Regions from separate parts of the Yinghuangia sp. YIM S10712 genome, predicted to be linked through region 2. Evidence: predicted binding sites of a transcription regulator. Region 2 holds the regulator's gene; the other holds the start of a gene.
The links. Region 2 encodes HspR, which represses chaperone genes until heat shock. Its sites were predicted from a motif close to TTGAGNNNNNNNNNCTCAA; they were not measured.
Positions count from the first base shown of each region.

Region 1: the regulator HspR is predicted to act here: its motif matches at 2,198-2,216, upstream of lon (endopeptidase La).

Region 1 is NZ_JBPKBI010000011.1:44,250-48,554, forward strand. It holds gene ACRX5W_RS21570 (HdeD family acid-resistance protein) at 25-849, shown strand; gene ACRX5W_RS21575 (hypothetical protein) at 904-1,914, opposite strand; gene lon (endopeptidase La) at 2,251-4,305, shown strand, end outside.
Region 2 is NZ_JBPKBI010000001.1:206,158-210,462, reverse strand. It holds gene ACRX5W_RS01055 (hypothetical protein) at 1-1,215, shown strand, start outside; gene ACRX5W_RS01050 (heat shock protein transcriptional repressor HspR) at 1,428-1,904, opposite strand; gene dnaJ (molecular chaperone DnaJ) at 1,906-3,075, opposite strand; gene grpE (nucleotide exchange factor GrpE) at 3,113-3,742, opposite strand; gene dnaK (molecular chaperone DnaK) at 3,739-4,305, opposite strand, start outside.

The sequences.
Region 1 (4,305 bases), on a different contig from region 2:
AACCGACCTCAAGGAGCGACGGCCATGGGCAGGAAAAGCGGCGCCGGACCACGGCACGCCGGAGCGGCGGGGCCCGAGGCGACCCAGGGCAAAGGCGGCTTCGGTTTCGGGTTCCTCGTCTTCCTCGGGATCATCCTGATCATCGGCGGAATCGTCGGGCTCGTGTACGTCGGCCTCGCGACGATCACCACGATGGTGTTGTTCGCCTGGCTGCTCCTCGTCGGCGGAATCGTCGGCCTCTTCCAGGCGATCCAGTCACGCAAGGAGGCGGGTGCCTTCTGGCTGACCGTCGCCGTCGCCGCGCTGAACATCGCCGCCGGTGTCGTGCTGCTGCGCCGCCCCGAGGTGGCCGCCGCCGCACTGACCCTCTTCGTCGCGCTCCTGCTGCTGACCGCCGGCCTGTTCCGTGTCGTGGGCGGCATCGCGAGCATGTCCGCGCGCATGACGTGGACGATCGTCGTCGGCGTGGTCGACATCGGCCTGGGCTGCCTGGTTCTCGCGGAATGGCCCAGCAGCAGCCGCTACGTCATCGGCACCTTCATCTCGCTGGCCCTGCTGTTCGACGGCCTCAGCATGCTGAGCCTCGGAATCACCGGCCGCCGGATCGTCGGCATGGTCCGCTCCGCCGACGCCGCAACCGCCGACCCGGCCGCCGCACCCGTGCGGACCGACCGCGACGTGGAGGCAGAATCCGAAGAGCTCGCCGGCGGCGCGGCCTGGCGCAACGGCCCAGGCGAAGCCGACCAGCGCCGCGACCCGTCGACGGCCGAGTGGATCGCGGACAAGAACGCGACGGCGCCGCGCAAGTTGTTCGGGCGCGGCGGCGGGAAGAGGGGCGACAGGGGCTGATCGCGTACGTTCGCCCGTGCGCACCGGCCCGCCCCGTGGCGGTGCCGGAGGCGGTCAGGGGGCGAGCCGGCGCCGGGCGGCGGCGCGTACGGCTTCGTCCTCGATCGGGTCGTCGGCGAGCACCGCCAGGCGTTCCCGGGTGTCCGGGGCGTGGAAGTCGGCGTGGCGGACGCCGAGAAGGCGTACCTCGTCTTCGCTGTCCCACAGCGCCTCGTGTACGAACTCGGCCAGCCAGCCGGGTTGTTCCGCCGCGTGCCGGGCCAGCAGCGCGCGGAGCACCCCGGCGCGGGCGGGGGAGTGGGGGAGGGTGAGCCACAGGTCGCGCAGCCGGGCGGTGTACGCGGATTCCGGCTCCTCGGCCTCGCGGGCCACCGAGGACAGCGGAGTGCGGGGAGAAACCGGCGTGACAGGTGAGCCGGAAGGGCCTTCGAGTGTGCCGTCCGCGGGGCCGGCGGCGAATTCCTCGTCGTCGTGCGGATCCAGTTTTTCCAGCAGTTCGGCCACCCACGGGTGTTCCGAACGCCATTCACGCCACGGCGACATGGTCGCGAAGACGGCCCCGGGGGCGATCTCGCCGGCGCGGGCGCGGGCGACGTCGGCGAGGTCGTCCCACAGGTCGCGCGGCCAGTCGGCGGCGATGTCCTCAAGCGCCTCGATCCAGCGCTCGCCGCTGTGCACGAAATCGCGCAACACCCTCACGGCTTCCGCCGATCCGCTGGACCCGAGTGCGCTCAGGATGTCCAGGGCCAGGCAGAAGACCGCGAAGTCGTCGTTCTCGTAAGGGTCCCCCGCGGCCCTGGTGCCGTCGTCCGGTACGTCGGCGGCGTCGTGGGCGTGCAGGATGTCCGCCAGCGGCCGTACGGGAAGGCCGAGATCGCGGATCAACCGGGCGAAGTAGACGGCCCGTTGCTCGACCTGCCAGTCGACGCGCCGGTCGTGTGCCACGCAGTCGAAGACCAGGCCGGCATCCTCGGCCGTGGCACGCAACGCCCCGCGACCGTGGCCGCGTTGGAGTAATTCGTGCAGGGTCGGGCTGACGGGGTCCGGATGCTGATGGCTCGTCATGAGTTCTGACGTTATACCGACAAGGGTGTGCGCGGTCCACACGTTAACCGGCATCCGGGACCCCGGCGGGTGCGTTCTCGGGGGTTCCCCGTCGTCCGGGTGGCGGACGGTAGAGGAACCCGTCCGCGGCGGTTCGATGGATCTCGGGTCGGGTGTGGGGGCGGGAGTGCTCATGGCCTGACGTGACCGGGTGTCGGTGGCTGCACCGGTGACTCGTTGCGAGGCCTTTGTTCGCTCTGAGCGATCACAACTTGCCCTGGGAATGTTCCGGGGCTCTCCTTTCTTGAGTGTGGTCAGCGCAACGTACGGAACAGAACCGACTCCGAGGGAGCCACCATGAGCGACACGACCTCCGGCATCCTGACTCTTCCGGTCCTGCCCCTCGACGACATCGTGGTGCTGCCGGGGATGGCGGTGCCGCTGGAGCTGGATGACGCGGAGACGCGCGCCGCGGTGGATGCCGCGCGGGCGCTGCCGGGGATCCGGGCGGGGAAGGGCAAGGCCCGCGTGCTGTTGGTGCCGCGGGACGAAGGGCACTATCCGGCGATCGGCACGCTCGGCGTCGTCGAGCAGATCGGGCGGTTGCCGAGCGGTGAGTCCGCGGTTGTCGTGCGCGGCACCGCCCGTGTGCGGATCGGCACCGGGACGACCGGCCCCGGCGCGGCCCTGTGGGTCGAGGCGACACTGGTCGAGGAGGGCAAGCCGGACGAGCGGGCCGAGGAACTGGCACGCGAGTACCGCGCCCTGGTGACGACGATCCTGGGCAAGCGCGGCGCGTGGCAGGTGGTCGACTTCGTCCAGCAGATCGAGGACCCGTCCGAGCTGTCGGACAACGCAGGGTACGCGCCGTACCTGTCGCAGTCCCAGAAGATCGAGCTGTTGCAGACGACCGACCTGACCGAGCGTCTGGAGAAGGTCGTCGGCTGGACGCGCGACCACCTCGCCGAGCTGGACGTCGCGGAGACGATCCGCAAGGACGTCCAGGAAGGCATGGAGAAGACGCAGCGCGAGTTCCTGCTCAAGCAGCAGCTCGCCGCGATCCGCAAGGAGCTGGGCGAGCTCAACGGCACGCCCGGAAGCGAGGAGGAAGACTACCGGGCGCGCGTCGAGGCGGCGGACCTGCCGGAGAAGGTGCTCCAGGCGGCCTTGAAGGAGGTCGACAAGCTGGAGCATGCCTCGGAGGCGTCCCCGGAGAGCGGCTGGATCCGCACCTGGCTCGACACGGTCCTGGAAATGCCGTGGAACGAGCGCACCGAGGACGCGTACGACATCGCCGGTGCGCGGGCGGTCCTCGACGCGGACCACGCGGGTCTCGACGACGTCAAGGAGCGCATCGTCGAATACCTCGCGGTCCGCAAGCGCCGCGAGGAGCGCGGCCTCGGGGTCGTCGGCGGTCGTCGCAGCGGCGCGGTGCTGGCCCTCGTCGGTCCGCCCGGCGTCGGCAAGACGTCGCTGGGCGAGTCCGTCGCGCGGGCCATGGGCCGCAGCTTCGTGCGTGTCGCCCTCGGTGGTGTGCGCGACGAGGCGGAGATCCGAGGGCACCGGCGGACGTACGTCGGCGCGCTGCCGGGCCGGGTCGTGCGGGCGATCAAGGAGGCGGGGACCATGAACCCCGTGGTCCTGCTCGACGAGATCGACAAGGTGGGCTCCGACTACCGCGGCGACCCGACGGCGGCGCTGCTGGAGGTGCTGGACCCGGCGCAGAACCACACGTTCCGCGACCACTACCTGGAAGTCGAACTCGACCTGTCGGACGTGGTGTTCCTCGCGACGGCCAACGTCCTGGAGGCCATCCCCGAGCCGCTGCTCGACCGGATGGAGCTGGTCCGCCTCGACGGCTACACCGAGGACGAGAAGGTCACGATCGCGCGCGACCACCTGCTGCCGCGTCAGCTCGACAAGGCAGGGTTGGACGGCAGCGAGGTGTCGTTCACCGAAGACGCGCTGCGGCTGCTGGCCGGCGAGTACACGCGCGAGGCGGGCGTCCGGACGCTGGAACGGTCCATCGCGCGCGTGTTGCGCAAGATCGCGGCCAAGCAGGCGCTGGAGGACATCGCGTTCCCGATCGAGGTGCGCGCGGCCGACCTGGTCGACTACCTCGGGCGGCCCCGGCACACGCCGGAGGCGTCGTTGGCGAAGGAGGAGCAGCGTACGGCGGTTCCGGGCGTCGCCACGGGGCTCGCGGTCACCGGTGCGGGCGGTGACGTGCTCTACATCGAGGCGTCGCTCGCGGACCCGGAGACGGGTGCGTCCGGGGTCACGCTGACCGGGCAACTGGGCGACGTGATGAAGGAGTCCGCGCAGATCGCGCTGTCGTATCTGCGGGCGCGCGGTGCCGAGCTCGAACTGCCGGTCGGCGACCTGAAGGACCGCGGCGTGCACATCCACGTC
Region 2 (4,305 bases):
CTCGCGCGCGTCGAGCGGCATGCCGCGTCTTTGTCGCTGCTCTTGGCCCGCGCCAACACCGACGACGCCCATGCGGCCGTGTACGCCGCAAGCCGCGTGACGCGCTACGTGCCGCCGAGTCGGCTCGGGCCGGAACTGAGCGCGGTTGCCGTCTCCCGAAGCATGAAAGTAACCGCCCGCAAGGAGGCTGTGCGACTGCTGGTGGCCCGGGCCGTAACGGACGGCGTGGAACGCGTTGCCGATGCCGTCATCAGCGACGACGTCCATCCCGATGTGCTGCGCGCCGCGATCGGCGCGGTGTTGTCCAGGCTCGACCGGCCGCGCGCGTGGCAATTGTCGGTGCAGGCGGCCACCGCTCCGCGTGACGTCGCGGTGGCGCTGCTGTCGACGCATCCCCTGGGGGTGGCGGAAAGCCATCGGGCGCGGTTCGCCGCCGTGGTCGCCGCACTGTGCGCACACCCGGACGCCGAGACGCGCCGAGCGGCGTACCGGCGGTTCCCGGTCTGGGCGGGCTGGGCACCGGACCATGTGACGCAACTCCACACCGTGGTACGCGATCTGACCGTGCGCGACGGCTGGAAGGACGCCGCGAACGCCGTACACGCCCTGTACACCGACGGATTCGGCGGCGAAGCCTACGCCGGCACCATCGACGCACTGGCGTCGACGGCCGCAGGCGAAGGCACGAACGCCGGCGCCGACCGCGACCGCCCCGCCGCGCAACGCCTCGCCTACCTCGTTCGCATGGCCCGCTCCTGGGCACGCAACAGCCCCCATGTCGCGGGTGCCGCCGTCCGCACACTCGCCCGGCGGCTGACGGACCGGCACGGGCTGACCCACGAAGGCGTGCTGCTGCTCGCCGAAGCCGTCCCCCTGGGCCATGCCCCGAGCGACGCGGTGACCGCAGATCTCCGCGACCTCGCGCAGCGGTGCGGGGACCGTCCCGTCCTGGCGTTCCGCGCAAGCGAACGCCTCGCGGCCCGCGCGGACGATCCCGCACATGGCATGACGCCGCATCAACTCCTGCCGACCGCAACGGAGTTGACCGCAGAGGGCACAGCGGCAACAGGCTTCTTCGCCCTCGCCCTGATCCGCGCGGTCGGCCCCGAAAGCGGATGGCCCGCCGAATGGCGAGCCCTGGTCAGCACCCTGCGCGCACACCCGGACCCCGACGTACGCGACGCCGCATGTGGCGTCGCGACCGCGCAGGAGTGACGCGGTCGTGTGAGCCCTCTACACGGCACCATGGCTCGTACGAACGACGTGGACGCTCGTTCGATGCGACGTGCTCCCGGCGCGTGTACGGGTTTTCGGCGGCTTCCCAGGCACGGACAAGGTGGACCGTGCTCCTGCTCCCCGATCGCGGTCCCTGACGTGAAAGTGGCCCCGTCCCACCCGGGAACGAGGCCACCGAAATTCTTCCGTCGCTACTCCGCACGCCCCCGCTTCGGGCGCCACACCACGAGTGCGGATGCCTGGGGCTGTACGCGGACGAGGTCACGGCGGTAGGACGCGTGCACCGCGGCCTCGCGTTGTGCCTGGGCCGCGCCCGCTTCGGCAGCCGCGGCCTCCAACTCGGCGACGCGCATGCGCAACGCCTCGACGTGGTTCTCCAGTTCGAGGATGCGCTTGATGCCGGCGAGGTTGATGCCCTCCTCCTGGGAGAGCCGCTGCACCTCGCGCAGCAGCACGATGTCGCGCGCGGAGTAGCGGCGACCGCGCCCGGCCGTGCGGTCCGGGGAGACCAGGCCGAGCCGGTCGTACTGCCGCAGCGTCTGCGGGTGGAGGCCGGACAGTTGGGCCGCGACCGAGATGACGTACACCGGGGTGAGGTCGCTCAGTTCGTACGGTCCCGCCCCGGAGAGGGGGCCGGTGCCCCCGGGGACGCCTCTGTCCGCTCTCATGTCACGCTCCCTTCGCCGCTTCCATGAGGTTCGCACGCGGGTCCTGCGACGCGGTCGCCGCCCGGTACGCCTCCAGCGCCTCCAGCGCCTTCGCGTCCAGGTCCTTGGGGACCGTCACCTCGACGGTGACCAGCAGGTCGCCGCGGGTGCCGTCCTTGCGGGCCGCGCCACGGCCCCGCACGCGCAGGGTCGCGCCGTTCTTCGTGCCGGACGGGAGCTTGAGTGTCACCGGTGCCCCACCCAGCGTCGGTACCGCCACTTCTGCCCCGAGAACGGCCTCGGGGAACGTTACCGGAACCGTGACTGTCAGATTGTCGGCCTTGCGGCCGAAGACCTGATGCGGACGCACATGGACAACCACGTACAAGTCACCGGCCGGACCGCCGCGTTCGCCCGGCGCGCCCTTGCCCTTCAGGCGTATGCGCTGGCCGTCCTGCACCCCCGCGGGCACACGGACCTGCATCGTGCGCGCGCTCTTCCCGCGCCCGCTGCCGTGGCACACGATGCACGGGTCGTCGACGATCAGCCCGCGGCCCTTGCAGTCGCGGCACGGCTCGGAGAAGGCGAACCCGCCCTGGTTGCGGCTGGTCTGGCCGGTGCCACTGCACGTCGGGCACGTCCGCGGCATGGTTCCCGCGGCGGCGCCCGTGCCGTTGCAGTGGCGGCACGGCTCCGAACTGGTCAGGCGGATCGGCACGGTGGCCCCGTCCACCGCGTCGGTGAAGTTGAGGGTGACCTCGGACTCGACGTCCTGGCCGCGGCGCGGCGGTGCCTGCCGCGCCCCGGCCCGGCCGAAGAGCCCACCGAAGAGGTCACCCAAACCGCTTGCGCCCCCCGGTTGTTGGCCGGCCCCCGCGCCTCCGAAGAGGTCGCCGAGGTCGAAGGGGAAGGCGCCGGCCCCGCCCGCACCGCCTTGCGGACGGAAGCCGCCGTTGCCGAACAGCGTGCGCGCCTCGTCGTACTCCTTGCGCCGCTTCTCGTCGGCGAGCACGTCGTAGGCCTCGGAGATCTCCTTGAACCGCTCCTCCGCCGCGACGTCCCCCTTGTTGGCGTCGGGGTGGTACTCGCGGGCGAGCTTGCGGTAGGCCTTCTTGATCTCCGCCGCGCCGGCGTCCTTCGGGACACCGAGGACCTTGTAGAAGTCCTTTTCGAGGTAGTCCTTGGTACTCACGGCGTCCCGCCTCCCTTCTGTCCGGCCGGTCGCATGGTCAGTTGTTGTCCGATTCCGAAGCCGGGGCCTCGGTGGCCTCCGCCGGCTCGGCGACCGCGACGCGTGCGGGACGGATGACCCGCTCGCGGAACTGGTAGCCGGGCTGGAGGATTTCGACGCAGGTCGGCTCGGTGACGTCCGGCGCGTAGCTGTGCAGCAGCGCCTCGTGGACCATCGGGTCGAAGGGCTCGCCCTTCTTGCCGAAGCTCTGGAGCCCCATCTTGGCGACCGTCGACTCCAGCGACTCGGCGACGGACTTGAAGCCGCCGGAGAGTTCGCCGTGGTCGCGGGCGCGGCCGATGTCGTCGAGCACCGGGAGAAGGTCGGTCAGCACCTTGACGAGCGCCAGCTCGCCGGCCGTCTGCCGGTCGCGCTCGACACGCTTGCGGTAGTTCGAGTACTCCGCCTGCAACCTTTGGAGATCGAGCGTGCGCTCGGCCAACTGGCTGCGCACGTCCTCGAATTCGGACGAGGCCGGGGCACCGTTACCGGCGCCGCCCGCGTCGGGGCCGTCCTCGCGGGCGGCCCCTTCCGCAGCGGTGGCACGGACTTCACCGGTCTGTGGGTCGATTCGTCGCTTGTCGCGGATCACCGGCTCCTCGGGGAAGCCGTGCGTCCCCTCCGTCACGCAGCACCACCCTCACGCTTGTCCTCGTCCACGATCTCGGCGTCGACGACATCATCGTCCGCCGACCCCGCGGTGTTACCCGCGGAAGCACCGGCCGCACCCGCGTCGCCCGGCTGTGCGTTGGCGTACATCGCCGAACCCAGCTTCTGGCTCGTGGTGGCGACCTTCTCGGCCGCGTCGCGGATCTTGGCGATGTCGTCGCCCTTGAGCGCGTCCTTCAGCTCCGTGACGGTGCCCTCGACCTCGGACTTGACGTCGCCGGGCACCTTGTCGCCGTTGTCGGCGAGGAACTTCTCGGTGGTGTAGACCAGCTGCTCCGCCTGGTTGCGCGTCTCCGCGTCCTCGCGGCGCTTCTTGTCCTCCTCCGCGTGCTCCTCGGCCTCGCGCATCATGCGCGCGATGTCGTCCTTGGGCAGGCCGGAACCGCCGGTGATGGTCATCGACTGCTCCTTGCCCGTCCCGAGGTCCTTCGCGGACACGTGGACGATGCCGTTCGCGTCGATGTCGAAGGTGACCTCGATCTGCGGGACACCGCGCGGCGCCGGGGGCAGGCCGGTCAGCTC